One region of the Nocardia sp. N2S4-5 genome, then DNA from elsewhere that is predicted to be linked to it. Evidence: predicted binding sites of a transcription regulator. Region 1 holds the regulator's gene; the other holds the start of a gene.

The links. The regulator HspR, encoded in region 1, represses chaperone genes until heat shock. The targets are predictions, from matches to a motif close to ANNTGAGTNNNNNNNACTCANNT.
Region 2: lon (endopeptidase La) is a predicted target of HspR. The motif match lies at 11,500-11,522, and genes of this name have one in related genera.

Annotation. Positions count from the first base shown of each region.
Region 1 covers NZ_JBIUPM010000001.1:5,275,338-5,289,537, forward strand. Annotated here, with positions in the region: gene ACFMRZ_RS24135 (zinc-binding dehydrogenase) at 1-862, opposite strand, end outside; gene ACFMRZ_RS24140 (haloalkane dehalogenase) at 1,220-2,092, shown strand; gene ACFMRZ_RS24145 (RNA polymerase sigma factor) at 2,414-3,439, shown strand; gene ACFMRZ_RS24150 (VOC family protein) at 3,399-3,791, shown strand; gene ACFMRZ_RS24155 (endonuclease) at 3,834-4,484, shown strand; gene ACFMRZ_RS24160 (DUF1707 domain-containing protein) at 4,561-5,643, shown strand; gene ACFMRZ_RS24165 (DUF1707 domain-containing protein) at 5,706-6,482, shown strand; gene dnaK (molecular chaperone DnaK) at 6,709-8,553, shown strand; gene grpE (nucleotide exchange factor GrpE) at 8,550-9,251, shown strand; gene dnaJ (molecular chaperone DnaJ) at 9,276-10,460, shown strand; gene ACFMRZ_RS24185 (heat shock protein transcriptional repressor HspR) at 10,460-10,858, shown strand; gene ACFMRZ_RS24190 (FAD-binding oxidoreductase) at 10,921-11,703, opposite strand; gene ACFMRZ_RS24195 (globin domain-containing protein) at 11,762-12,919, opposite strand; gene ACFMRZ_RS24200 (NADP-dependent oxidoreductase) at 13,145-14,077, opposite strand.
Region 2 covers NZ_JBIUPM010000001.1:4,979,678-4,993,877, reverse strand. Annotated here, with positions in the region: gene ACFMRZ_RS22845 (Cmx/CmrA family chloramphenicol efflux MFS transporter) at 1-743, opposite strand, end outside; gene ACFMRZ_RS22840 (TetR/AcrR family transcriptional regulator) at 853-1,425, opposite strand; gene ACFMRZ_RS22835 (oxidoreductase) at 1,467-2,462, opposite strand; gene ACFMRZ_RS22830 (hypothetical protein) at 2,491-4,425, opposite strand; gene ACFMRZ_RS22825 (enoyl-CoA hydratase/isomerase family protein) at 4,506-5,291, opposite strand; gene ACFMRZ_RS22820 (DNA polymerase IV) at 5,391-6,461, opposite strand; gene ACFMRZ_RS22815 (TetR/AcrR family transcriptional regulator) at 6,525-7,109, shown strand; gene ACFMRZ_RS22810 (PaaI family thioesterase) at 7,106-7,543, shown strand; gene ACFMRZ_RS22805 (glycosyltransferase 87 family protein) at 7,693-9,006, shown strand; gene lon (endopeptidase La) at 9,070-11,421, opposite strand; gene ACFMRZ_RS22795 (pyridoxamine 5'-phosphate oxidase family protein) at 11,691-12,191, shown strand; gene ACFMRZ_RS22790 (YciI family protein) at 12,249-12,656, shown strand; gene ACFMRZ_RS22785 (RNA polymerase sigma factor) at 12,653-13,798, shown strand; gene ACFMRZ_RS22780 (VOC family protein) at 13,858-14,200, shown strand, end outside.

The DNA of each region.
Region 1 (14,200 bases):
GGATCTGGTCGATGATGCCCGGCACGCCGACGCATTCGAAGACCACCGGCCCGGTCGGTCCGGCATTCAGCGTGTGCGTCAGCCGAAACGCGTACCACCACGGCAGATTCGGGATCCGCCGCAGCCGCTCCATCGCGTCGAAGCCGAGATTCAGCACGTCGGTGACGCCGGTGATGCGGCCCTTCTTCGGCACCGCGGTCCATGGCGATTCGACCCCGGGATCGACCACCACATCCGCGCCGCAACGCACCGCCAGTTCTCGGCGACGCGGCGAGAAATCGCTCGCGACAATGGTTTTCACCCCGGCCGCCCGCAGCATGCTGATCACTGCGAGACCGATCGGGCCGCAGCCGATCACGAACGCCGTCTGCCCCTTGCCGACCCGGCCCTTGCGCACCGCGTGCCAGGCCACCGACATGGGCTCGGTGAGTGCGGCATGATCCGGTGACAGCCCGTTCGGCACCGCGAAGGTCATCGCCTCTTGCACGACGACCTGTTCCGCGTAACCGCCGGGAGCCTGCGCCGACAGGCCGGTCAGCTGGGGTTCGCGGCCGTTCCGCAAGATCGGCAGCGCCACCACCCGGGTGCCGGGCCGCCACCGCTTCCGGCAGCCGGGGCCGTATCCGACGACCTCCCCGCAGAATTCGTGCCCCAGCACCACCCGCTGATCCGACCGCATGAAATTGTCGTATCCGGTGGTCGCGGCCAGCTCGGCGAGATCGTCGCAGTGCACCCGCGCGTGCAGGTCGGAGCCGCAGATCCCGCACCGCAGGACATTGATCAGCACCTGCCCCCGGCCGGGCCGCGGCCCCTCGATATCCGCGACCTCCAGCTTGCCTTCGGAACAGACGACCGCCTTCATACCCGCACGGTACCCCGGCCACCGGCACGCGTCCGGCGGTTCCGCCGAGCCACGACGCGGTCGGTGCGTCCGGTTTCCATGCCTCGGCGGACCGTGCGCTGCCACAGTCGCATCGGGTTCCTATCGGTTTCCGATCCACCTCATGCCGTGCGAGGCGTTTCCGGGCACAGCGACGAATCCCGCACATACCAAGACGAATCCCGCACATATCAACAGCGTCAGGCCGAGCCGCCGGTCTGACGTCCGGACCAGCCCGCGGCCGGACCTGCTGTGACGTAGCTCACCGCATCGAGCTGTCACAGCGCCCCGACGGCGGTGTCCAACCGGATGTAAGCACCTCACGAAAGGACACCGGCGATGCCCACCATCGACGTTCTCGACTCGTTCATCGACTACCGCGACACCGGCGCCGGGGCGGTCCCGGTCGTGTTCCTGCACGGCAATCCGACCTCGTCGCACCTATGGCGGGCGGTGATTCCGCATGTGAGCGATCGGACCCGGGCCCTGGCACCGGATCTGATCGGCATGGGTGACTCCGGAAAGCCCGACAGCGCATACCGTTTCGTCGACCACGCCCGCTACCTCGATGCCTGGTTCGATGCTCTGGGCCTGGATCGGGTGGTGATCGTGGGCCACGATTGGGGCGGGGCGCTCGGGATGCACTGGGCGGCACGTCATCCCGATCGAGTGCGGGGGATCGCGGTGGTGGAGACCTTCCTGCGGCCGCTGCGCTGGGCCGAGTTGCCGCCGCTGGGCGCCGACCTGTTCCGCCGCTTCCGTTCGCCGGAGGGCGAGCGAATGGTGTTGCAGGAGAACATGTTCATCGAATTCAACCTGCCGCACTCCACCCGGAGCCTCGATCCCGCCGCGCACGAGGTCTACCGCGGCTACTACCCGACACCGCGGTCGCGCCTGCCGATGCTGGTGTGGCCGCGGGAACTGCCGCTCGACGGCGAGCCCGCCGACGTGGTCGCGATCATCGAGAACTACGGCCGGTGGATGGCGGACTCACCCGAAATCCCCAAGCTGTTGATGGCTGTGGACAACGGCGTGGGCCTCGGTTCCCAGGAGTCCATCGATTGGGCCGCAGCGACTTTCGCCTCCGCCGAAGTCGCCGCCATCGGACCGGCCGGACATCACGCCCCGGAGGACCAGCCGCACGCGATCGGATCCGCCGTGGCGAACTGGCTGGTCAAGCACGCGCTACTCGGCACCGATGCCCCGGCCTGAGCATCCACAATCACGCTCGGAGCGGCAAATATTGCCGTCTCGAGCGAGATTGTGTCCGCCCAGGCCGGGTCCCATCCGCCTCCAGCCGGATGATCACCTGCCGGGCGGGCGCGTCAGCTTCGGCATGTACGTCATGGTGCGCGATCGGCGAGCATGCCAGAGACGAGGGGAGCGCTGATGACCGTCCTGAAAGTCCACGTGACAGAGAGCCCGCCGACTACGGATCCTCTGACGATACGGTCGGTCGGACAACCGGTTGCTCCCGGCTTCCCCCACAAACAGCCGGTTGCGCACCGAGAATCCACGGCGAACCATGTGGTGATGGCAGCGGATTCGGTGGCGGACTCCGACAGCGCAGCGGACTCCGACAGTGCGGTTCGCGCGGAAGGTGCGCTGGTGGCGCGGGCGGTTGCGGGGGAGGGGGAGGCGGTTACGGAAGTTGTTCGGGTGTTGCGGGATCCGTTGTATCGGCTGGCGCTGCGGATGGTGGGGCGGCCGGCGGATGCCGAGGACGCGGTGCAGGAGATCTTGTTGCGGGTGCTCGGCGCGCTCGGTACGTTCCGGGCGGAGGCGAGGTTGACCACCTGGGCCTATCGCATCGGCGTGAATTACCTGCTGAATCTGCGTCGCCGCAGTCCGCAGGAGGCGGCGCAGCTTTCGCTGGACGACTTCGGCGCCGGATTGCGCGACGGGCTGGCGGAGCAGGAATATCGCGGGCCGGAGGCCACCGTGCTCATCAGGGAGGTCCGGCTCAGTTGTAGTCAGGGCATGCTGCAGTGCCTGTCCCGGGAGGAACGGGTCGCGTTCGTGCTCGGCGACGTGTTCGAGCTGAGTTCGGCCGAGGCCGCCTGGATTCTCGACACCACTGCGGCCGCCTACCGAAAGCGCTTGGAGCGAGCCAAGAAACGCCTCGGCAACTTCCTGAACTCGTCCTGCGGCCTCGCCAACTCGGCTGCCGCCTGCCGCTGTGCCCGGAGCGTGGACCGCGCGGTGACGCTCGGCCGCGTCGACCCGTCCCGCCCGGAATTCGCATCCCACCCGGTGACCCCCGGCGGCCGCACCGCCGCCGCGGCCGAAGCCCAGATGATCCGTCTCCACGACGCGGCCGCCGTCCTCCGCGCCCACCCCGACTACGCCCTCCCGCAAGCACGCGCCGAAGCCATCGCCGGACTCCTCCGTTCCGGCCGCTTCCCACTGCTCGAGGACACCGAACTGCTCGAGGACACCGAACTGCTCGAGGACACCGAACTGCTCGAGGACACCGAACTGCTCGAGGACACCGAACACCGTCTCCAGGACTCGTCGAATGCACTTGGATCTGATCGCCCTCGTCGTCGCGGAGTATGACCCCGCCATCGACTTCTTCGTGAATTCCCTCGGTTTCGACCTGGTCGAGGACGTGCCGTCGCTGACCAACGACGGTCGGCCGAAACGCTGGGTCGTCGTTCGTCCGCCCCACGCGCGGACCGGGATCCTGCTCGCCCGCGCGGACGGCGCCCGACAGCTCGCCGCCGTCGGGGACCAGGCCGCGGGCCGCGTCGGATTCTTCCTTCGAGTCGAAGACTTCGACGAGGCGTACACGCGAATGACCGAAGCGAACGTCGAGTTCGTGACGCGGCCCCGCACCGAACCGTATGGCCGGATCGCTGTCTTCCTCGACATCGCGGGCAATCGCTGGGACCTCCTGGGCCCCGTGTAGGCGCCGACGCCGGGGGTACGCCGACGCTGAGGAGGTGTGGATATGAGTCGACAGGACGACAGCGTCGTGCGTGTGTTGCTGGAGCGGGCGGGGACCAGTTACGCCGCGGAGGCCGGAATCAAGCCGGCGGACAAGCCCGCGCCGCTGTTTCAGTTGCTGGTATTGGCGAAGTTGCTGAGTGCCCGGATCTCGGCGGAGATCGCGATCGCCGCCGCCCGCGAGCTGAACCACTCCGGGTACGACACACCGCAGCGAGTCGCCGATGCCGAGTGGCAGGAACTGGTCGATGCGCTGGGCCGCGGGCACTACAAGCGCTACGACGAATCCACGGCGACCCGGCTCGGCGAGAACGCCAGGCTGATACTCGACAAGTACCGCGGCGACCTGCGCCGGCTGGCGGACGAGGCCGATCACGACCCGAAACGCTTGGCCGAACTGTTGCAGCAGTTCAAGGGCATCGGCCCGGTCGGCGCGGACATCTTCCTGCGCGAGATACAGGACGTCTGGACCTGGGTGCGCCCGCACTTCGACGAGCGCGCCCGCAAGGGAGCCGAACAACTCCACCTGCCCACCGACCCCGAGGCCCTCGACCGCCTGGGGAAACGTGGCCACGACGCCGAACTTGCCGCGGCCTTGGTCCGGGTCAGCCTCGACGACAAGCTGGCCGACGAAGTGCTCGCCGCCGCCCACTGATCGAGAACGGTCAACTTGCCGTCCCGCGGGCAACAGGGCATCGCGGTTCACTCGGTGGCATTACTATCCGCATGTGGTGTCGAAATCGTCCGGATCGTCGGGATACTCGGCCGAGACGGGACGACTCCGGGCCCGTGATGTCGATCGGGTGACTACGCGCGCCCGGCTGGACATCGCCTATGAGGAGGGGCAACTCGGCGCCGACGAATATCACGAGCGCTCCGAGCGCGCCGCAGCCGCGGAGAATTTGGCCGACTTGCATCCCTTGGTCGCCGACTTGCAGGCGTCGCCGGAGAGCGCGGATCTCTCCCTGCCCGACCCGGCGTCCCTGCGGGTCCGGCAGCGGGCCGGGACATATCCGCCGACCGCCCGCGCCCGCGAGCAGGACCGCGCGGACGCCTGCCTGATCCTGGATGCCGCGCTGGGCGACGGTCAGCTGTCCGCGGACGATCATCGCGCCCTGACCGAATTGGCCGGGGCGGCAAAGACTCTGGGCGACCTCGGCGAGCTGACCGCGGATCTGCAACGCCCGGCCGACGCGCCGGACGAACCACGTCGGCCGCGTTCGTACCGCGGCTTGTTCGTCACGGGTGCGGCCGTGGCGGTCGTGGGTGCGGCGATCGGAGGATTCGCCGCGACGCATCGTTCGGCGGCCGAGCCGGTCACCACCTCCGGCGCCGTCCCGGAAACGGTGCAGCCGCTGGTGATTCCGACGCCCTCCCCGGCCACCGCCGAAGGCTTCGCGTTGATCCGGGAGCAGTATCGGGCGAAGTTCGGCACCACCGTCGTCGACGAACTGACCCTGCACGCCGAGCACGCCTCACTGAAGGCGGCGCCGCCGGGACAACCGAATCGGCTGGCCCGATGGAACTACTGGGGCGGCTTCCTGCCCAGCGGAGAGCTGACAACCCGACCGGTGGACACCCCGACCTTCGATCTCGCCGCCGTCGACCAGGCCGTGCTCGCCAGACTGGTCTCCGAGGCCCTCGCACAGACCCGCGTCGACGGCGGGACGGTGTCGCACATCAATCTCGGACCGGACACCAGCTCCCACGCTCCGGAGATCACCGTGTATGTCGGCAACAAATTCGGCGAGAACGGCTATCTCGAAGCCGACCCGGCCGGTGACAAGGTACGGGTTCACCCGTTCGACAGGTAGGGATGGACCGTGGGCGCACTCGCGAGTGAATCATCGGACCGGCGCGTATCGAGCGTGACGCGGTGAGCCCCACTCGGCACGGCGGATTGCGGGTCCGCGACGCGGATCGTGTGGACGCCTGTGCACTACTGGACACGGCCCGCGACGACGGTCAGCTCACGGCGGACGAGCACGCCGGCCGGACGGCGGCGGCCTTGCGGGCCAAGACATTCGGCGACCTCGACGCGCTGGTCGGCGACCTGCAGATCCCACGCAACTTGGTCCGGAGCGCGGTGGTGAACCCGCGTCGGCGGCAACGGTCGCGCCGATGGATTCCGGCGATCGCCGCCGTGGTCGCCGCGGCGGCGATCGGTGCGCTCGTCGGGGCGACGACGACCGAGAGGCCGGGATCCGGCTCGAGCCTGCCCGATCTGACCACCGCGCAGGGTATCGAGTCGTTCCTCGCCGACTACCGCGCGCACTTCGGCGACCTGATGGTCGACGAGCTGACCCTGCATCCGAATTTCGCCTACGTCGAACGCGGCGTCGCGGACCGTACCCAAACCTTCAGCTACCGTGGGGAATTCGACGAGTCGTCGGCCACCGACCGCGATCCGCGCGCGCGGCCGTTCGATCTGGGCGCGATCGATCTGCCCATGCTGGCGCGCTACCTCGCCGGCGCGCCACAGAGCGTGGGCGCGCCGGAGTCCACGATCACGCACCTCGCCATCGAGCGCTCCACCGAGCTGCTCGACGACGGTCCGATCATCGCCATCTACACCAAGGGATCCGGCAGCGGCGGCTTCCTACAGATCACCCCGGCCGGTGAGGTGCTGCGGGTCTCGCGCGCGCATCACTGAGCCGAAAATTTCTTCCCGGTCCGGGAATGGATGCCCCCTGCCGCTCGTTGAGCAGGGCAATGCAAGGTTGAGTGATACTGACTCAAGTCCTCGGTTGACTCATGACGAATCGACAGGCAGGATTGAGCCGACCACGCTCAGCGTTGCTGGGACCGTGCTCCGTGCGTTGTGGGGGCGAGGGTCTCGCCCGCATCACACACCAGGACGTCAATTAGGAGGAACAACTATGGCTCGTGCGGTCGGTATCGACCTCGGGACCACGAACTCGGTCATCGCCGTTCTCGAAGGCGGTGAGCCGGTCGTCGTCGCCAACTCGGAGGGATCGCGCACCACCCCGTCGATCGTCGCCTTCGCCAAGAACGGCGAGGTGCTGGTCGGCCAGCCGGCGAAGAACCAGGCCGTCACGAACGTCGACCGCACCATCCGGTCCGTCAAGCGCCACATGGGCGAGGACTGGACCGTGGAGATCGACGACAAGAAGTACACCGCGCAGGAGATCTCGGCGCGCACGCTGATGAAGCTGAAGCGCGACGCCGAGTCCTACCTCGGTGAGGAGATCACCGACGCGGTCATCACCGTTCCCGCGTACTTCGAGGACGCGCAGCGCCAGGCCACCAAGGAGGCCGGCCAGATCGCGGGCCTGAACGTACTGCGCATCGTCAACGAGCCCACCGCCGCCGCGCTGGCGTACGGCCTGGACAAGGGCGAGAAGGAACAGACCATCCTGGTCTTCGACCTCGGTGGCGGCACCTTCGACGTGTCGCTGCTGGAGATCGGCGAGGGCGTCGTCGAGGTCCGCGCGACCTCCGGTGACAACCACCTCGGCGGCGACGACTGGGACAACCGGGTCGTCACCTGGCTGGTCGACAAGTTCAAGTCCAGCTCGGGCATCGACCTGACCAAGGACAAGATGGCCATGCAGCGGCTGCGTGAGGCCGCCGAGAAGGCCAAGATCGAACTCAGCTCCTCGCAGAGCACCTCGATCAACCTGCCCTACATCACCGTCGACGCGGAGAAGAACCCGCTGTTCCTCGACGAGCAGCTCTCGCGCGCCGAGTTCCAGAAGATCACCTCGGATCTGCTCGACCGCACCCGGCAGCCGTTCCAGTCGGTGATCAAGGACGCCGGGATCTCGGTCAAGGACATCGATCACGTTGTGCTGGTGGGTGGTTCGACCCGCATGCCGGCCGTCACCGATCTGGTGCGCGAGCTGACCGGCGGCAAGGAGCCCAACAAGGGCGTCAACCCGGACGAGGTCGTCGCCGTCGGCGCCGCCCTGCAGGCCGGTGTGCTCAAGGGTGAGGTCAAGGACGTCCTGCTGCTCGATGTGACCCCGCTGTCGCTGGGCATCGAGACCAAGGGCGGCGTGATGACCAAGCTCATCGAGCGCAACACCACCATCCCGACCAAGCGCTCGGAGACCTTCACCACCGCCGACGACAACCAGCCGTCGGTGCAGATCCAGGTCTTCCAGGGTGAGCGCGAGATCGCCTCGCACAACAAGCTGCTCGGCTCCTTCGAGCTGACCGGCATCCCGCCGGCCCCGCGTGGCGTGCCGCAGATCGAGGTCACCTTCGACATCGACGCCAACGGCATCGTCCACGTCACCGCCAAGGACAAGGGCACCGGCAAGGAGAACACGATCAAGATCCAGGACGGCTCCGGCCTGTCCAAGGAGGAGATCGAGCGGATGGTGAAGGACGCCGAGGCGCACGCGGCCGAAGACAAGGCGCGTCGCGAGGAGGCGGAGACCCGCAACCAGGCGGAGTCGCTGGTGCACCAGACCGAGAAGTTCATCGCCGACAACGAGGACAAGGTCCCCGCGGAGGTGAAGTCGAAGGTCGAGGCCGCCATCGGCGAGGCCAAGGAGGCGCTGAAGGGCACCGACACCGCGGCCGTCAAGGCGGCGGTGGAGAAGCTGGCCACCGAGTCGCAGGCCCTGGGTCAGGCGATCTACGAGGCCTCGGCCGCCGAGTCGGCCGCGTCGAGCAACGGTGACGCGCCGTCCGATTCCGCCGCCGACGACACCGTCGTGGACGCCGAGGTCGTGGAAGAGCCGGAGAAGAAGTGACCACCGAGAACCCCGAACAGGAGCCGATCACCATCGTGGACAAGCGAAAGATCGATCCGTCGGAGTTCGAGGGTCACTCCGCAGGCTCCGCTCCGCGGTTCGAGGGTCGTTCCGCAAGCTCTGCTCCGCAGGGTGAGGGCGGGGACACCGCGGCCGAGGCCGCGGCCCCCGCCCCGGAATCCGCGGGAGCCGAGTCCGGCGACGGTGCGGCCCTCGCCGACACGATCAGTGCCGAACTGGCCGAACGCACGTCCGATCTGCAGCGGCTGACCGCCGAGTACGCCAATTACCGGCGTCGCGTCGAACGTGACCGCAAGGCCACGATCGACACCGCGAAGGCGGCGGTGGTCACCGAACTGCTGGGCGTTCTCGACGATCTCGACCGCGCCCGCGCCCACGGCGACCTCGACTCCGGCCCGCTGAAGTCGGTGGCCGACAAGCTGGTCGACGCGCTGACCAAGCAGGGCCTCGAGGAGTTCGGCGCGGAGGGCGAGCCGTTCGACCCGACGCTGCACGAAGCCGTGCAGCACGAGGGCGAGGGGCACAACCCGGTGATCGGCGTAGTGATGCGCAAGGGTTACCGCTTCGGTGATCGAGTTCTCCGGCACGCGCTGGTAGGAGTCACCGACGGGGTAGCGGATCTGGTGGAGACGCCGGACGTGCCGAACGTTGGCGACAATGCCGACGGCATCGCGTAAGAATCGGAAAGGAGGAGATGCCCGGTGAATCGGGAGTGGCTGGAAAAGGACTTCTACAAAGAGCTGGGTATTTCCTCCAGCGCGAGCCAGGACGACATCAAGAAGGCCTACCGCAAGCTGGCTCGTGACAACCACCCGGACAAGAATCCGGGCGACACCAAGGCCGAGGAGCGGTTCAAGGCCGTCAGCGAGGCGCACGCCGTGCTGGCGGATCCGGCGAAGCGCAAGGAGTACGACGAGGCCCGGCGGCTGTTCGCCAGTGGCGGTTTCGGCCGCGGCGGGTTCTCGCCGGGCGGTAGCGGAGCCTACGGTCCCGGCGGGTTCGCCACCGGCGAGTTCAACCTCGGCGACATCTTCGGCGGTGCGGCCGCCGCGGGTGGCGACGGCGGTCTGGGCGATCTGCTGGGCGGTCTGTTCAATCGTGGCGGCGGCGGTGCGCGCACCTCGTCGCGTCCGCGCCGCGGCAGCGACGTGGAGACCGAGACGACCCTGGGCTTCCGCGAGGCCGCCCAGGGGGTGACCGTCCCGCTGCGGATGACCAGCCCGTCGCCGTGCACCACGTGTCACGGCAGCGGCGCCAAGCCGGGCACCAGCCCGCGAGTGTGCCCGCACTGCAACGGAACCGGCGTGGTCAGCCGCAACCAGGGCGCGTTCGGATTCAGCGAGCCCTGCGACGACTGCCGCGGTACCGGGTCGATCATCGACGACCCGTGCTCGGACTGCCACGGCACCGGCATCCAGAACCGGACCCGCACCATCACCGTGCGGATCCCGCCGGGCGTCCGGGACGGTCAGCGCATCCGGCTGGCCGGTCAGGGCGAGGCGGGCCTGCGGGGCGCACCCGCGGGCGACCTGTTCGTGACGGTGCACGTCAGCCAGGACAAGGTCTTCGGCCGCAACGGCGACGACCTGACCCTGGTGCTGCCGGTCAGCTACACCGAACTGGTGCTGGGGACAACGGTTTCCGTGCCGACCCTGGAGGGCCGGGTCGGTGTGAAGGTGCCGCCGGGCACCGCCGACGGGCGCACCCTGCGGGTACGTGGGCGCGGCGTCCCCAAGCGGAGCGGCGGCGCGGGCGACCTGCTCGTCACGGTGAAGGTCGCGGTACCGCAGAAGCTGGACGACAATGCTACCGAGGCGCTGCGGCGCTACGCGGAAGCGGAGAAGACCAGCGGGTTCGACCCGCGTGCTGGATGGGCAGGTGCGTGATGAACGGAGATCCGAAGAAGGCTCACACCCATACCACCGAGTTCTTCATGATCTCGGTGGCCGCCCAACTGGCCGGTATGCACGCGCAGACACTACGCACGTACGATCGGCTGGGTCTGGTGACGCCGCAACGCACTTCGGGCGGCGGGCGGCGCTACTCGGCGCGGGATGTGGAGCTGCTGCGCGAGGTGCAGCGGTTGTCCCAGGACGAGGGCGTCAACCTGGCGGGCATCAAGCGGATCATCGAACTCACCAACCAGGTCGAGGGCCTGCAGGAGCGGGTCCGTGAGCTGACGGCGGAGGTGGAGCGGCTGCGCGCCGCCTACCGTACGGATCTCACTCCGCCGCAGCGCAGTACGGCTCTGGTGGTGTGGCAGCCGCGCAACAAGCGGCGGTAGGCTCGCGAAAAAATCTGTGGAACAGCGCCTCTGGGAGAACCCCGGGGCGCTGTTCGTTATCCTCAGACCCCTTCGTAGCGAATGGCTTCCGCCGGGGTGCCCGTCTGGATCAACCGGTCGACGGTGGCCCGGACCATGCCCGGCGAGCCGCACACCAGCACCTGATGGTTGAGCAGCGGGCCCATGTCGCCGACGACCTCGGCGAGCGTGCCCTCCAGCATCTCGTCGACGTCGAAACCGACGTCCACGCGGCAGTCCTCGTACCACTGGTCCACCCAGTCCGGGTCGTAGGCGCTCTCCACCACGGGAATCACCGTGAGCCAGGGCGTTTCGCGGGTCAGCAGGAACAGCATGTCCGAGGCATACAGGTCGCGGGGGAAACGGCCGCCGATGAACAGGTGGGTGCGCGGCGGCTCGGGGCGGCGGGCCAGCTCCAGCAGCAGCGAGCGCAGTGGCGCCAAACCCGTTCCGCCGGCGATCATCACGACGTCGGTGGCCCAGTCGTCCACGGTCAGCCAGCCCGCCGGCGCGCCGAGACGCCACTGGTCGCCGGGCCGGGTGTCGGCGACGAGGGAGCCGCTGCACCAGCCGCCGGGCACGGTCCGGACGTGGAACTCCAGCTTGCCGTCCAGCGAGGGCGGCAGCGCGGGCGACAGCCGCCGCCGCAGGCCCGGATGTTGCGGCACTTGCACTTCCACCGACTGGCCGGCGGTGAACGGCACGTACTCGCCGATCAGCCGGATCACCGCGAGGTCGTGGCGCAGCCGGTGATGGCCCACCACCGTGGAGTTCCATTCCTGCGTGTCGAGATGGATCTCACCGGTCTCGTCGGGCCCGATGGTCACTGGGCTACCCCTCTTCGGTCGAACGGTTTCGCGTCATGCCGGGCCGGGATGACGGTGATTACACCGGATCCGACATGATCGCCCACTCCGGTGTGCCGACCGCCATCAGGGCGCGCTTGGTATCGGCGATCATCCGCGCCGACCCCGCGATCTGGATCTGCCGGTCCGCCCACGCGCCCATGCTGGCGACCACCGCGCCCAGATTACCGATCAGCCGCCGGTGCATTCCGAACGGCGGGTCGGCCGGCGGATACGGATGCCACCACGGGTTGGATTCGTTCTCGCACACCGGAACCACGGTCAGCCACGGATTGCTCAGCGACAGCTGCCACATGTTCTCGACGTCGTAGAGGTCGCACGGATACCGGCCGCCGATGAAGAAGTGCACCCGCGGATTCGTGCCGCGCCGCCCCATCTCGATCAGCTGGGCGCGCAGCGGCGCGATCCCGGTGCCGGAGCCGATCATCAGCACGTCGCGTCCGCTGTTACGTTCCACGTGCAGCCCGCCCAGCGGCCCCGCGATCAGCCACTTGTCCCCGACCTGCGTCTCGCTGACGATGCCGGGACTGACCCACCCGGTCCGCACCTTGCGGACGTGGAATTCGATCTCGCCGTACGGATTCGTGGGGATGGCCGGCGACAGGTAGCGCCACATCTTGGGCCGCTGCGGAATCGAGATCGGCACGTACTGCCCGGCCTGGTACGGGATCGGGCTCTCCGACTGCAGCCGCACGATGGCCAGGTCGTCGAGGACGCGGCGGTGCCCGACGACGGTCGCCTCCCAGTACGGCTGCGACTTGTCGGAATTGGCGCCGATCGCCATCGAGGCCGAGATGAGGATGCTGATGTCGCGCCAGCCCTCTTCCAGCTGACGGGTCCAGACCGGCCCGTTGTAGGTGCGGAACGCGGCGACCAGGGCCCGGCCGGCCAGGTCGTAGTGCGCTGCCTCCACGCCGTACTTGCGATGGTCGCGCGCGAGTTGCTCGAGAAAGCGCTGTGCGCGGTCCCAATCCTCGAGATGGTCGAGAACGAATCCGATCGCTGTCATGAGCCGTTTGGCCTGCATGTCCATCGTCGGCGGGAAGAGTTCGCGCAACCGGGGGTTCTCGGCGAACAGGTGCCCGTAGAACGCGCTGATCAACCGATCGGGCCCGGTCGGCGCCTCGACCACCGACCGGAAGTTGGCGCGGACCAGCGCAGCCGTACGCGCATCCACGACGTCGAGCTTCCTTTCTGGGGGTAGATATCGGGGGAACCGCCTGGTACGGCGATCCTTCGCGTCAAGTATCCCCGAAAACACCGTGGTCGCATGATTATGAGCGGATTGCTTTACCCACAATCACAAACGACCAAACCCGCAACATCATGTTTTCCGGCATTCCACGCTCCCGGCGCGGGATGTTTGCGGGCCGGGTGGACGAGCGGCGTGATTGTTACCAGGTCAAAGTACTAGCACGGTTTTGCCGCGCGCGCCGCGCGCACCGAGCACGACCGGGGCATCGGTCAGCGGGCGGACCGCCTCGATCGGCACCACCACGTCGCCGGCGGCCACCAGCCGCAGCAGCCGCCCCAATTCGGGTGCGCCGCCGGTGGATTCGAAGTTGCCGCCGTGCAGGCCGCGCGCGTGCAGTCCGGCCTCGTCGGCGGACATGACGGTGCTGTACACGATGCCGCCGGGGCGCACGACGCGAGCGAGTTCGGCCAGCTCGGGGCCGGAGGAGGCCAGGTCGAACAGCACGTCGATGCCGTCGGGGTGGGTGAACAGCACCGAGTCGGCGACGGCCGCGCGGGTGTAGTCGACCACCTCCGTCGCGCCCAGCCGGATCATCCGGTCGGCGTCGGCGGGCCGCGCGGTGGCGATCACCTCCGTGCCCGCGGCATTGGCCAGCTGCACCAGGAACGAACCGACCCCGCCCGCGGCGCCGTTGATCAGTACCCGCTGCCCCGGGCCGAGTTCGGCGGCGTCCACCAGGTCCTGGGCGGTGAGGCCGGCCGTCGGCAGCGCGGCGGCCTGGATCGCGGTGAGCTGGCCGGGAATGGGCGTGGCCTGGCGCTCGGGCGCGGTGATGTATTCGGCGAAGGTCCCGTGCCCGACCGGCGGGACGAGGAACTTGCCGACCACACGATCGCCCACGGCGAACGCGGTCGCGCCGGGGCCCACCGCCGAGACCGTGCCCGCGCCGTCGATGCCCGGGATCATCGGAAAGTCGTAGGGGAGGCGGTCTTTCAGGATTCCGTCGACGAGTTTGCGGTCGTAGGGATTGACCCCCGCCGCCTCGACGCGAATCTGGATGTCGCCGGGGCCCGGGGCAGGTGTGGGCATCTCGGCCGGTTCCGGGCTGCCGCCGAATTCGGGGACCACCATCGCGCGCATCGCTGCTCCTTCGTCCGGGAACGGTTGTCGGGCGGCGGGTTGATGCGTCGAACAGGGCCATCGTAGGCAGATCGAAGCGGAAGTCGCCGCAATTCAGGGCAGTCGGTTTCCTCCGTGGCGGGA
Region 2 (14,200 bases), 300 kb from region 1:
CCGCCGAGGCCGTAGACGGCCAGCACGACCGGAACCCAGCCCTCGGCCAGTCCGGTCGTCTCGGTCAGCATCGCGCCCAGGTAGCCGAAGGACACCAGCAGGGCGGAGGTGGCCAGCATGGTGGTGCCGTAGAGCAGCCACACCGGCGCGGTGGCCAAGGCGCGCAACTCTTCCCGGATCCGCGGCACCTCGGTGCGGCGCGCATCGGGCACCTCGAGGAGCACGCCCACCATGGCGAGCGCCGTCAGCACCGCGACCGCCCAGAACGCCGCGCGCCAGCCCAGATGCTGTCCGATGAAGGTGCCCGCGGGAAGTCCGGCGATGGTGGCGACCGTGAGGCCACCGGCGACGACGCTCATCGCCTTGCCGCGCGCGTTGCCCGGCACCAGGCCGACGGCGGTCGCGGCGGCCACCGACCAGAACCCGGCATAGACGAACGCCGCCACGGCGCGCGTGCCGAACAGCACCCAGTAGTCGGAGGTCAGCGCGCCCACGACATGCGCGGCGAGGAATACCGCGAGGAAGGCGAGCAGGGCGGTGCGCCGCGGCCACCGCTGCGTCGCGACGGCCAGGACGGGCGCCCCCACCAGCATGCCCAGCGCGAAGGCGGAGATCAGCAGTCCGGCCTGTGGCACGGAAACCCCGAGGTCGCTCGACATTTCGGTGAGCAGTCCCGCGAGCATCAGCTCCGAGGTGCCCTGGGCGAAGATGGACAGCCCCAGGATATAGACGGCCAACGGCATGGCAACCGGCCTCCCTTTCTTTTTGGATCATTCAGTTCAAAATAAGGGCGCGCGAAAGCGCCCGGCTCCCATCGGATTTCAGCCTGCCGGACGGCGACCTACCGTGGCATCACAGACAGCTCAGCGCGACATTCGCGATGGCCTCCAGCGTCGGGCGGTCCGCGCCGCCCCGCGCCGACACCCGCATGCCGCCGATCGTCGCGACCACGAAATGCGCGAGATCGGTTGCGCTGCGGGCATTGTCGATCTCACCGGCGCGCTGCCCGGCCTCGATCATGGCGGTGATCGCCGTCATCCGGCGCTCCAGGTCGGCCCGCAGCAGCTTCGTCACTTCCGGATCGCGCCCGCCGAGTTCGACGGTCGCGTGCACGACCAGACATCCCAGTGGGTCGTCCGCCGGGGCGTCGACGATTTTCCACAGCAGTGACCGCACCTTGTCCCGCACCGTCCCGGGCTGGTCGACCAGGGCGAAGGTGTCGGAGTTCTTGCTCGCCATGTACTGCCGCAGCGCTCGCTCGTACAGCTCGTGCTTGCCCGCGAAAGTGTTGTAGATGCTGCTGCGGCCCAATCCCGTCGCGGCGCACAGGTCCTGCGTGGAGGTGCCTTCGTAACCGGCCTCCCAGAACGCGCGCATCGCCGCGTCCACCGCGCGCTCCTCGTCGAATTGCCTGGGTCGTGCCATACGAGGAGGGTAGCAGTTTTAGATAGATCAGTCCAAAACTGTCAGAACTCCCCGGCGACGCCGAGCACCGTGCGGCCCGAATGGCGTCCCGCGCGGATCGCGTCGAGGACCTCGGCGGCCCGGGTCACCGGCGCGTAGTTCTCGTAGTCCGAAAGATGCCGCGGTTTCAGGTCTTTGCCCAGGCGAGCCCACAGTTCGCGACGCTGGTCGATGGGGAACTGCACCGAATCGATGCCCAGCAGCGCGACGCCGCGCAGGATGAAGGGCATGACGGTGGTGGGCAGTCCCGTGCCGCCGGTCAGGCCGCTCACCGCCGCGGTGCCGCCGTAGCGGATCGTGCTCAGCACGTGCGCGAGCGATTTGCCGCCGACGCTGTCGACCGCGCCCGCCCACTGCGCCTTGGCCAGCGGCCGCGGCTTCGCGTCCGGATCCTCCGGCAGCCGTCCGATCACGGACTTCGCGCCGAGGGCGGCCAGCCGCTCGCCCGCATCGGCCTTGCCGGTCGAGGCCACCACCTCGAAGCCGAGGCCGGCCAGGATGTCCACCGCCACGGTGCCGACGCCGCCGGTCGCGCCGGTGACCAGCACCGGGCCCGCGTCGGGTGTCAGGCCGCGGTCGAGCAGGGCCTGGACGCTCAGTGCGGCGGTGAAGCCCGCGGTGCCGAGGGCCGCGGCCTCCCGGGTGGTCAGCCCGTCCAGCTTCACCACCCACTCGGCGGGGACACGGGCGTATTCGGCGAAGCCGCCGTTGTGTGCGACGCCGATGTCGTAGCCGTGCGCGATCACCTGATCGCCCGGTGCGAAGGCGGGATCCTCGGAGGCGACCACCTCGCCGGTCACGTCGATGCCGGGGATGATCGGGTAGCCGCGCACGACGCCGCCGCCCGGGGTGACGGCCAGCCCGTCCTTGAAGTTGGCACTGGAGAAGTGCACCTTGATCGTCACCGTGCCGGGACCGAGGAAATCGTCGCCGACCTCCTCGCGCACCAGTTCCACGCCGCCGTCGGTCTCGTGTGCCACCATCGCCCAGAACTGCATGGGTCCGAGGATAGAGGGTCCGCGCGCCTCAGCGGTCGTAGGACGCGACGCCGACCGGCCCCGCGCCGACGCAGAGGTCGAGTCCTGGTGTGCGCGAGGCGATCCGGAGCGCGGACCCGCCGCCGACCAGCCGGACGAACACCGTGTGCAGGCCCGCCCGGATCGGCACGGAGACGACGCGGCCGTGCTCCATGCCCGCGACGACGCGGCCGTCCCGGTTCGCGAAATAGTTCAGCTGGGCGGTCCAGCCGTTGTCGAGCATGGGCCCGTCGAGGGCGAGTTCCACCGATGCCTCGCCCTCGATGCGGTATCCGCAGCCGGGCTCCGGACCCGGCCGGATGCCGCGATTCCACCACACCTGCGCCGGGACGATCTCGCCGCTGTCGGTGATCATTCGCAACTGCGGCGTCGAGTCGGCGAACGCATCGGGGGCGACGGGCGCCAGCACTCGGCTGGCCAGGTTCTGCGGATACGCCAGCGGCGTCAGCACCGCCCACGGCACCTCCTGGTCCAGCAGCGCAGGCCCACCCTCGGCAAGATCCGCCCGCACGGTGGTGAGATAGGTCCGCGCCGGGCTGACCGCCCACGATCTCGTGAAGGTCCCCGTCGACCACAAACTGCTCGCCACGAAAGCGATCGTCAAAGCCACGACGCCCACCCGAGCCCGGGCACGCCATATCGTCCGGCGGGCGCTCGCCGAATCGTCGGTATGGAGGGGCGCCGCGCCGGCCTCGGGACCGCTATCCGTCGGCTCGGTGGCGGTGCGGCGGGTCCGGGGGTGGGCACGGAGTAGCAGGGCAGCGGCGGCGGCGAGGACGACCGCGACGTCGGCGAGGTAGCGCAGGGACTGCATGAGTTCGGCGGCGGTGTTCGGGCCGCCTCGGATCAGGGCGATCGGGAGTTGGGCGGCTATTACGTAGGCGGCCAACAGGATCCAGACCGGGATTACTCGCGCGCGGATCCGGATCGAGAGCAGGACCGCGCCGCCGAGGGCGATCCACGACAGCACGACGGCCCAGCCCGGCGGCACGGCCCACGGCGTGGACGGCAGCCACCGGGCCCACGACCACGGTCCGCCCAGCAGGGTCGGCACGATGCCCAGTGAGGTGGCGCTGTGCAGCAGGTCCCGCAGATTCGCGGGGTCGCCGCGGACGGCGGAGGTGTCGAGCACCGCGAAATACGCGGCCGCCCAGCAAGTCAGCACCACCGCCGAACCCGCCCACAGCGGGGCGGCGCGCCGGACCACCGCCCGCATCGCCCCGGACCGGTGGTCGATATGACCGGCCAGCGCGGCCACGGCGAACGCGACGAACGGGATCACCACGCATTTCTCGAAGAACAGCAGACCGGCGGCGAAGACGGCGATGCCCGTGAGCGCGTAGCGCCGCCGTCCGGTGCGGACCAGCAGCACCGCGTCGCCGATCACCCAGGCCAGCGCCGCCTGCAGCGGCAAGGCGTTCAGCGCGGCCGCCCACCAGGCGAACGACGGCAGTGTCAGCGGGCAGAAGAGGTAGAAGACCAACGGCAGCAGGATGATCCAGCGGGCATTGCGCCACCCCGGAGCGCTGGACGCCCCGGTCCGGCCCGTATCGAGCACGATCAGCATCCGGAGCACCGCCACCGACGCCGCCGCTTGCAGCACCAGCAGCGAGACCACCGGCCCGGCCCAGTCCAGCGGGGCCACCGCCGTGACCACCCAGGCGACGACGAAGGCCAGCGGCATGAAATGCCCGTCGTGGCTGTGCAGCAACAGGTCCGAGGACAGCAGCGGTTCCGTCCCGGCGCGGCCGACAAGAATGAGGTCGTCCCAGTAGAAGAATCCGCTGCCCGCCACCCAGCCGCGCACGCCCAGTTGCGCCACGACGAGAACGGCCGCGACCGCGATCGGCGACACGTGCCGGACGGCCGCCGTCCCGCGCCGGACAGACCCGTACTCCGGTGCCACGGCCGGAGCGACGCTCATGGCCACCCACCGTAGTGCGTCCGAATCCCCGTCACAGCCGGGCGGCGACCCCGGAAGCGCTTGATGTGCCGCCGTCGAGTTCAGTCGAAGCTTGGGGTGCGCTTGTTCAGGAAGGCGTCGATACCCTCCTGGCCGTCGGGGGAGTCGGCGCAGGTGGAGATGAAGGCGGACTCGCGGGCGAGTTGTTCCTCCAGGTTGTGGCTGGAGCTGACCAGTAGCAGCTTCTTCACGTTGGCGTTGGCGTGCTTGGGGCCCGCGGCGAATCGCTCGGCCAGTTCCGCTGTCGCCGTGGGGAGTTCGTCGTCGGGGACCACGCGGTGCACCAGGCCCCAGTCCAGCGCTTCCCCGGCGGAGAGAGCGCGGTTGGTGAGCATCAGATCCTGGGTGCGGCGCAGCCCGATCAGACGCGGCAGATAGTAGGAGGCGCCACCGTCGGGGCTGAGGCCGGCGCGGGTGTAGGCCATGGTGAACGAGGCCGACTCGCCCGCGATCACCAGATCGCCGGTGACGGCCAGGCTGAACCCGGCTCCGGCGGCGACACCGTTCACGGCGGTGATCAGCAGCGCGTCCATGCGCGCCAACGAGGAGATCGCCTGGTGCAGATCGTCGGCCAGCCCCTTGACGTACGCCCCGGCGCCACCGCCCTGCGCGGCCATCGCCTTCAGATCACCGCCGGCGGAGAAGAACTTGCCCGCGCCGGTCAGCGTGACCACCTTGAGCGCCGGGTCGTCGGCACACAGGCTCGCCAGCTGCGCCAGCTCCTTGCCGAGCACGTGGTCGATGCCGTTGGCCGAGGTCGGCCTGTTCAGGGTGATCCGGGCGATACTGCCGCTCTGTTCGAACCGCAGGGTCTGGTACTCGGTCATGCGCTGCCTTCCATGAAGTGTCCTGCTGTCTGATCTTGCCGCACGCATACGGTTCGAAACCGCGCCCGGGCTCGATCCGTTCGGATCGGCGGGGCGGCCTCACTGCGGGACCAGTTCGAGGCGAACACCTAGCAACCGGATCGGACGATCGAGCTCGAACCGGTCCAGCACCTCCCGGGCGACTTGCACGATCTCGTCCACATCGGTGGTGGGAGCGGGCAGCTTGCGCTGTTTGGTGCGGGTGTAGAAAGTGTTGCTACGCACCGTGACTCCGACGCGATGGGTGACGCGCCCGGCCGCCGCCATCTCCTCGGCGACCTCCGCGGCGAGCCGCTCGACCTGGGCCCCGATCTCGGCGCGATCGGTGAGATCCCGCGGAAAGGTCTCGGACTTGCTGCGGCCCACCGGAATTCGCGGTTCGGTAACCACATCGGTGTCACCGGCGCCCTGGCCGAGCAGCCACAGATACGGCCCGGTGGACGGCCCGAACTCGGCGGCCAGCACCGCGCGATCGGCCGCGGCCAGCTGCGCCACCGTCTCGATGTCCAAGTCCGCCAGCCGTTTCGCGATGCGGGCGCCGATGCCCCAGAGCGCGCTGGTCGGGCGGTGTGCCATCAGTTCGGTCCAGTTGTCGGCGGTGAGCCGGAAGACACCCGTCGGCGAACCGGCCGGGGCCCCCGCGCCCGGATCGCCCTTGCCGACGGACTTGGCGAAGCCGGTGGCGAGCTTGGCCCGGAGCTTGTTGTCGCCGATGCCGATCGAGCAGGTCAGGTCCAGGGTGGCGACCGCGGCGCGGATCTCGGCGGCCAGCCGCTCCGGGTCGTCGACGTCGGCGGCCAGGAACGCCTCGTCCCAGCCGAGCACCTCGACCCGCCCCGGGAAGGTCCGCAGCAGCGACATGACCTCCTCCGACGCCTCCTCGTAGGTGGCCATGTCCAGCGGCAGGAAGACGGCCTCGGGACATTTGCGGGCCGCCGTGCGCAACGCCATCCCCGCCCGCACCCCGAATGCCCGAGCCGGGTAGGACGCGCAGGTCACCACCTTGCGCGGTTCGTCGGGATCGCCGTTGCCACCCACGATGACCGGCCGTCCGCGCAGTTCCGGGTGGCGGCGGAATTCCACCGCGGCCTGGAACTGGTCGAGATCCACGTGCAGCAGCCATCGAGGCATGAAAACAGTCTGCCCGGTCCGTAGGTATTGCACTATCCGTGATTACCGAACTAAATTCTGTTTGTGAAGATTCGAGATCGGTTGCTGCTGGCGGCCGAGCGGCAGTTCGCGGAGAACGGGGCGCTCGACGCCACCCTCACGCAGATCCGCGATGCCGCCGGGGCCAGCGTGGGGGCGCTGTACCACCACTTCCCGGACAAGTCGGAGCTGTATCGGCAGGTGTGGGCGCACGCGCTGGCCGATTACCAGCGCCATTTCTGGGCGGCGGTCGGCGTCAGCGCCGACGCCCGGGCCGGGGTGACCGCCGGGGTGGTCGAGCATCTGCGCTGGGTGACCGAGAACCAGTACCGCGCGAAGGTGCTGACCTCGGCCCGGCCACCGGGTGTGCGCGAGAGCGACAGCAACCGCGAGTTCCTGCGCGATGTGGCCCGCTGGTGGCGCACCCACGCCGGCTACGGCGCGGTGCGTGACCTCGAATTCGATCTGCTCTACGCGCTGTGGCTGGGCCCGGCGCAGGAGTACTCCCGGCACTGGCTGGGCGGCGAGATCCGCACGGCCCCCGCCGAGGTGGCGCCCGAGCTGGCCCGCGCGGCCTGGCAGGCGCTGCGCGCACCCCGACCCGACGACGAACCCGGAGCCGACCGATGACGACCGCCCTCGATATCGACACCGCCCGCGCGGTGCTCGCCGCCCAGCCGTTCAGCCGCCTGGTCGGCGCCGAGATCACCGCCTACGACGAGAACGGGATCACCCTGGTGATTCCGCTCCGCCCGGACCACGGCCAGCAATTCGGATACGTGCACGGCGGCGTGCTCGCCTACGCCGCCGACAACGCGCTGACCTACGCCGCCGCGCTCGCCCTCGGCCCGAACGTGCTCACCGGCGGCTTCACCATCACCTATCTGCGCCCGGCGAGCGGTGTCCGGCTGCGCGCGCAGGCGCAGTGCACCGGCGCCACCCGGCGGCAGGCGGTGTGCCGGTGCGAGATCTTCGCCGAGACCGAGGACGGCGAATCGGTGCTGGTCGCCGTCGCCCAGGGCACCACGCGCGCGGTGGAACGAGAACTGTCCGGCGGCAACTGAATTCCCGCACCCCGGCCGTCGCCGGCGTGCCGGTGGCGTACGCCACGATTCGGCCCCCGGCAACCGGGGCATGTAGAGATCCGACCGAGTAGTTAGGTTGGGAACTCGGCAACGGACATGCGACAGGTCGGGGAACGAAGTGATAGCAGGTGAGTGAGGAAAAAATCGAATACGGCCCGCGGCCGGCCGAGCTGTCGCACCTGCGCATCACCCTGTTCGCGCTCGCCGGCACCGCCGTGCTGGCGGTCGTGCTGGTGTTCACGATGGTCGACCCGTGGCTGGACAGGGCGGGCATCCTGGACGGCGGGCTCGACGCCCACATCTATCGCGACGGCGCCTGGCGGATCCTGCACGGCCATCCGCTCTACACGGAGTCCACGTTCTTCGGCCTGCTCTACACCTACACGCCGTTCTCCACGCTGGCGTTCATCCCCATCGCCCTGTTTCCCTGGGGCTGGGTCACCAATACGTGGATGGGGATCAATCTCGCGGTGCTGTTCGCCTGCATCGTGCTGAGCTGGCGGATGCTCGGTTACCGCTTCGACCGGCGGCTCGCGGCGATCAGCGCGCTGCTGGCGCTGACCCTCGTGTTCATCGAACCGGTGCGGACCACGCTGTACTACGGGCAGATCAACCTCATGCTGATGGCGCTGGTGCTGTGGGACTTCTCGCGCGGCGACCGCAGCCGATTGCGCGGGATCGGCGTCGGTGTGGCGGCCGGGATCAAGCTGGTTCCGCTCTATTTCGTGGTGCAGTTCGTGGCGATGCGGCAGTGGCGCTCGGCCCTCACGGCGGCGGGCACGTTCCTGGGCACCATCGTGCTGTCGGGGCTGGTGCTGCCCGGAGATTCGCGGCAGTACTGGACGTCGACGTTCTTCCAGTCCAACCGGATCGGCGAGGACGCGCATCCGGCGAACCAGTCCATTCGCGGCGCGATCGCGCATCTGCTCGGTACGCATTGGGCGCCGATGTGGCTGTGGATCCTGGTGGCGGGCGGTGTCGCGCTGCTGAGCCTGGCCGTCACGGCGGCCCTGCACCGGCACGGTGAACGGCTGCTCGCCGTCACCGTGGCGGGGATGACGGCGTGCGCGATCTCGCCGTTCGCGTGGGGACATCACTGGGTGTGGTTCGTGCCGCTGCTGGTCTATCTGGCGCATCGGGCGCAGACGCGGCCGGTGTGGTGGATCGCCGCCGTGGCCCTGGTGCTCTCGATCGGGGCGTGGACCTATCAGTGGAGCCCCACCTGGGTCAGCGTCGGGATATTCCTGCTGCCGCCGTGGTGGACGATCGCGCCGGTGCTGATGAACGCCTACGTCCTGATCTACGCGGTGGTGCTGGCCGGGTCGGGGGTGTTGCTGTGGCGGCTGCGGCGCGAGAAGCGCAGTGCCGCAGCGGCTTCCGTCGAGACCGTGGTCCCGGCGCCCGAGGTGGTGGCCGTCCCGCAGGGGACGGATGTCGCTTAGGTCAGCGTGAAAAGGGGCCGTGCACTCTCGTGCACGGCCCCTTTTCGGTTTCCGGACCGGTGATCAGGCGGAGGCGGCCAGCGGCCGATCGTAGGCCGGTTCGGCGACCGGCTCGATGGCGTAGGCCAGGATCTCCGCCACGTCGGCGACGGGCCGGACATCCAGCGCCGCCAGCACTTCCGCCGGGACCTCGTCCAGATCCGGCTCGTTGCGGGCCGGGATGAACACGGTCTTCAGCCCGGCGCGCTGGGCGGCCAGCAGCTTCTGCTTTACGCCGCCGATCGGCAGCACCCGGCCGTTCAGCGTGACCTCGCCGGTCATGCCGACATCGCCACGCACCTGCCGGTCCAGCGCCAGCGACACCAGGGCCGTGACCATGGTGACGCCCGCCGACGGACCGTCCTTGGGCACCGCGCCCGCGGGGAAGTGGATGTGGATGTTGCGGTCCAGCATCTTCGGCTCGATGCCGATCTCCTCCAGGTGCGAGCGCACATAGGTCAGGGCGATCTGCGCGGACTCCTTCATGACGTCGCCCAGCTGTCCGGTCAGGGTGAGCGCGCGCTCGCCCTCGGCGGCGTTGGCCTCGATGTAGAGGACGTCGCCGCCCGCGCCCGTCACCGCCAGGCCCGTCGCCACGCCCGGGACCGCGGTGCGTTCCACCGAGTCCGGGATGAACCGGGGGCGGCCCAGGTAGTCCTTCAAGTCGCCGAGACCGATGGTGAGTGGCTCGGAAGGCGAAGGGACAGCGGGTGTTTCGGCTTCGACCAGTGCGTCGTAGCCCAATTCCGGGTCGTAGCCGAGGGTTTCGCCGCCCGACAGCCGAGTCGCCGCCTTGCGCAAGGCCTTCGCGATCAACCGCTCCATCTGTCGTACGCCCGCCTCGCGGGTGTAGTTCGCGGCGATTTCGCGCAGTGCCTCGTCGGTGATGGTCACCTCGTCGGCGGTCAGCGCGTTGCGTTCCAGCTGCCGGGGCACCAGGAAGTCGCGGGCGATGGCCACCTTGTCGTCCTCGGTGTAGCCGTCAACGGTGATCAGCTCCATGCGGTCCAGCAGCGGGCCGGGGATCGTCTCCATGACGTTCGCGGTCGCGATGAACAGCACGTCGGACAGGTCCAGATCCAGATCGAGGTAGTGGTCGCGGAACGTGTGGTTCTGCGCCGGGTCCAGCACCTCCAGCAGCGCGGCCGCCGGGTCGCCCCGGAAGTCGGCGCCGACCTTGTCGATCTCGTCCAGCAGGACAACGGGATTCATCGAACCCGCCTCCTTGACCGCCCGCACGATGCGGCCGGGCAGCGCCCCGACGTAGGTGCGCCGGTGCCCGCGGATCTCCGCCTCGTCGCGCACACCGCCCAGGGCGACGCGCACGAATTTGCGGCCCAGCGCCCGCGCCACGCTCTCCCCGAGCGAGGTCTTGCCGACACCGGGCGGGCCGGTCAGCACCAGCACCGCGCCGGAACCGCGACCGCCCACGACCTCCAGGCCGCGCGCCGCCCGCCGGGCCCGTACCGCCAGGTACTCGACCATGCGATCCTTGACCTCGTCCAGACCGTGGTGATCGGCGTCCAGCACCGCGCGGGCGGCCGAGATGTCGGTCGAGTCCTCGGTTTTCACCGTCCACGGCAGTTCCAGGACGGTGTCCAGCCAGGTGCGGATCCAGCCCGCCTCCGGGCTCTGGTCGCTGCCGCGCTCGAGCCGGTCGACCTCGCGCAGCGCGGCCTCGCGGACCTTGTCGGGCAGGTCGGCGGTCTCGACCCGGGTGCGGTAGTCGTCCGCGCCGTCGGGCTCGTTCTCGCCCAGCTCCTTGCGAATCGCGTTGAGCTGCTGGCGCAATAGGAACTCGCGCTGGGACTTCTCCATCCCCTCGCGCACGTCCTCACTGATCTTCTCGGTGACCTCGACCTCGGCGATGTGGTCCTTGGTCCAGCCGATCAACGTGTTCAGGCGGGCGGCGACGTCCGGGGTGTCGAGCAGTTCGCGCTTCTGCTCGTCGGTCAGGTAGGGCGCGTAGCCGGCGGTGTCGGCCAGCGCGGAGGGGTCGGTCAGCCGGTTCACCGCGTCGATGACCTGCCACGCCTCGCGGCGCTGCAGTACGGACACGACCAGCTTCTTGTATTCGGCCGCAAGCTCTTTCGTGCGGCCGTCGGGCGCGGCGGTCTCGACCGGTTCGGCCTCGACCCAGAGCGCGGCGCCCGGACCGGTCACGCCGTGCCCGATCTTCGCGCGCTGCTCGGCCTTCAGCACGGCGGCGGGTGCGCCACCGCGCATCCGGCCGACCTGCTCGATGGTCGCGACCACGCCGTAGGCGGCGTAGCCCTCGGACAGGCGCGGCGCGAGCAACACGGAATCCAGGTTCGCGGCCCGCGCCGCGTCGATGGCGGCCTGCGCCGACTCGTCCAGCTCGATCGGCACGACCATGCCCGGCAGCACGACCGGATCGGTCAGGAACAGCACCGGTAGGCGTTGTGGGGTAGTCACAGTTTCAGCCCCTTCCAGAGTTGAGCGTCACCTACTCAACCTCATACCCCCCGTCCTTGTTCCGACCTGCTGTTCGCCCCCGGCGAACGCCGGTCCGAAAAATATTCGAAACTTTTTCGCCGGGGCTGTCGAGAACGCCCGAACGGCTCCGTCCCAGGGGTACGAGCAGCCGAACGGGCCTCGACGACACCGACGAAGGAGCGACCATCATGCAGCAGAACGAGATCACCGCGATCCTGAACCGACCGATCAGCCAGGAGCTGCTGGCCCGCGATCTGCTCCGGATGGCCTACGTGGCCAAGGACGGCACGCCCCGCAATATTCCGATCGCCTTCGTCTGGAACGGCTCCCGGATCGTCGTCTGCACCACGAAGAATGCCCCGAAGCTGGCTTCGCTGCGGCACAATCCCGAGGTCGCGTTGACCATCGACACCGAGGTGCATCCGCCGCAGATCCTGCTCCTCCGCGGTCGCGTGGAAGAACTGGATGTGGTGGACGGCATCCCCGAGGAGTACCTGCAGATGAACGGCAGCTACGAGATGACGCCCGAGCAGCGGGTGGTGTGGGAGGCCGAGGTCCGCTCGCTCTACGACGGCATGGTCCGGATCGTCATCACCCCGACCTGGGCCAAGCTCATCGACTTCGAGACCACGCTGCCCAGCGCGGTCGAGGAACTGGTCCAGCGGCGGGCCGAACGCCAGCACGCCTGAGACCGACCGAAACCTGAGACCGACCGAAATAGCCCACAGCGAACCGAGGAGAACATCATGGCCAAGTACCTGCTGCTCAAGCACTACCGGGGCGCCCCGGCACCGACCAACGAGGTGCCGATGGACCAGTGGACGCCGGAGGAGGTCACGGCCCACATGCGATACATGGAGGACTTCATCAAGCGACTCGAGGGCACCGGCGAGTTCGTCGACAGTCAGGCGCTGGCCCCGCAGGGCGCGTTCGTGCGCTCCGACGGCGCGGGCCGACCGCCGGTCACCGACGGCCCGTTCGCGGAGACCAAGGATCTGATCGCCGGATGGGTGACCATCGACGTCGAGACCTACGAGCGGGCGCTCGAACTGGCCGGGGAGCTGTCGGCGGCCCCGGGCGCGGGCGGGCGGCCGATCCAGGAGTGGCTCGAGGTACGACCGTTCTTCTCCGAGTTGCCCACGGTCACCGAGTGAACGAGGCACTGCTGCGGGAACTCGTGCCCGCGGTGATCGGCGTCCTCGTCCGCCGCGGGGCCGACTTCGCCGCGGCCGAGGACGCCGTGCAGGAGGCGCTGATCCGGGCATTGGAAACGTGGCCGGACGATCCGCCGCGCGATGCGAAGGGGTGGCTCGTCGCGGTCGCGTGGCGCAAGTTCCTCGACGCGAACCGCGCCGAAACATCCCGGCGCGGAAGGGAACTCGCCGTGGAGGACGAGCCCCCGGCAGGTCCGGTGCCCGCCACGGACGACACGCTGTGGCTGTACTTCCTGTGCGCGCACCCCGCCCTGCCCGCGGGGTCGGCCGTCGCGTTGACCTTGCGCGCGGTCGGCGGTCTCACGACGCGGCAGATCGCCACGGCCTATCTCGTCCCCGAAGCGACCATGGCGCAACGGATCAGCCGGGCCAAGCGGCGCATCGCGGACCTGCCGCTCGACCGGCCCGGCGACCTCGCGACGGTGCTGCGCGTGCTCTACCTCGTCTTCAACGAGGGCTACGGCGGGGACGTCGACCTGGCGGCCGAGGCCATCCGGCTCACCCGCCAGCTCGCGGCCACGACCGACGAGCCCGAGGTGTCGGGGCTGCTCGCGCTGATGCTGCTGCACCACGCGCGCCGGGCGTCGCGCACCGCGCCCGACGGCCGCCTGGTGCCGCTCGCCGAACAGGACCGAACCCGTTGGGACACCGGCCTGATCGCCGAGGGCGTGCTGATTCTGCAGGCCGCGCTGGCCCGCGACCGGCTGGGCGAATACCAGGCCCAGGCCGCCGTCGCCGCCCTGCACGCCGACGCCCCGAGCACCGCCGAGACGGACTGGGTGCAGATCGTGGAGTGGTACGACGAACTGCTCCGGCTGACCGACAGCCCGGTGGTCCGCCTGAACCGCGCGGTAGCGGTCGGCGAGGCCGACGGTCCCCGGGCCGGACTCGCCGCCCTCGCCGAACTCGACCCGGACCTGCCCCGCCACACCGCCGCCCGCGCCTACCTCCACGAACGCGCCGGCGACCTCGAACAGGCCGCCGCCCTGTACGCCGAGGCGGCCCGAGCCGCCACCACACTCCCCGAACACGCCCACCTCACCCGCGAAGCGGCCCGCGTCCACCACCTGCTGAGCCCCTGATCCCAGCGCTGTCCGTTTCGTTCAAGACCGAGGTGGGACGGGTCTGGTCGACTGGGCGCATGACTCCTCGTATCAATGCCATCACTCTCGGGGTGAGCGATCTCGAGCGGGCGCTCGCGTTCTATCGCGACGGGCTGGGGCTGGACACTGCCGGGATCATCGGGACGGAATTCGAACGGGGTGCGGGGGCGCCCGGTGGGGCGGTGGCCATGTTCACGCTCGACAACGGGGTTCTGCTGTCACTGTACGCGCGGACCGATCTCGCGCTGGACGCCGAGATCGAGGTGGCGCGCGTGGCCGGGTCGCCGATCAGTCTGGGGTGGTTCGTCGAGAATCGGGCGGACGTGGACCGCGTGCTGGAACAGGCGGAGCGCGCCGGGGGCACGATCGTACGGGCGGGAG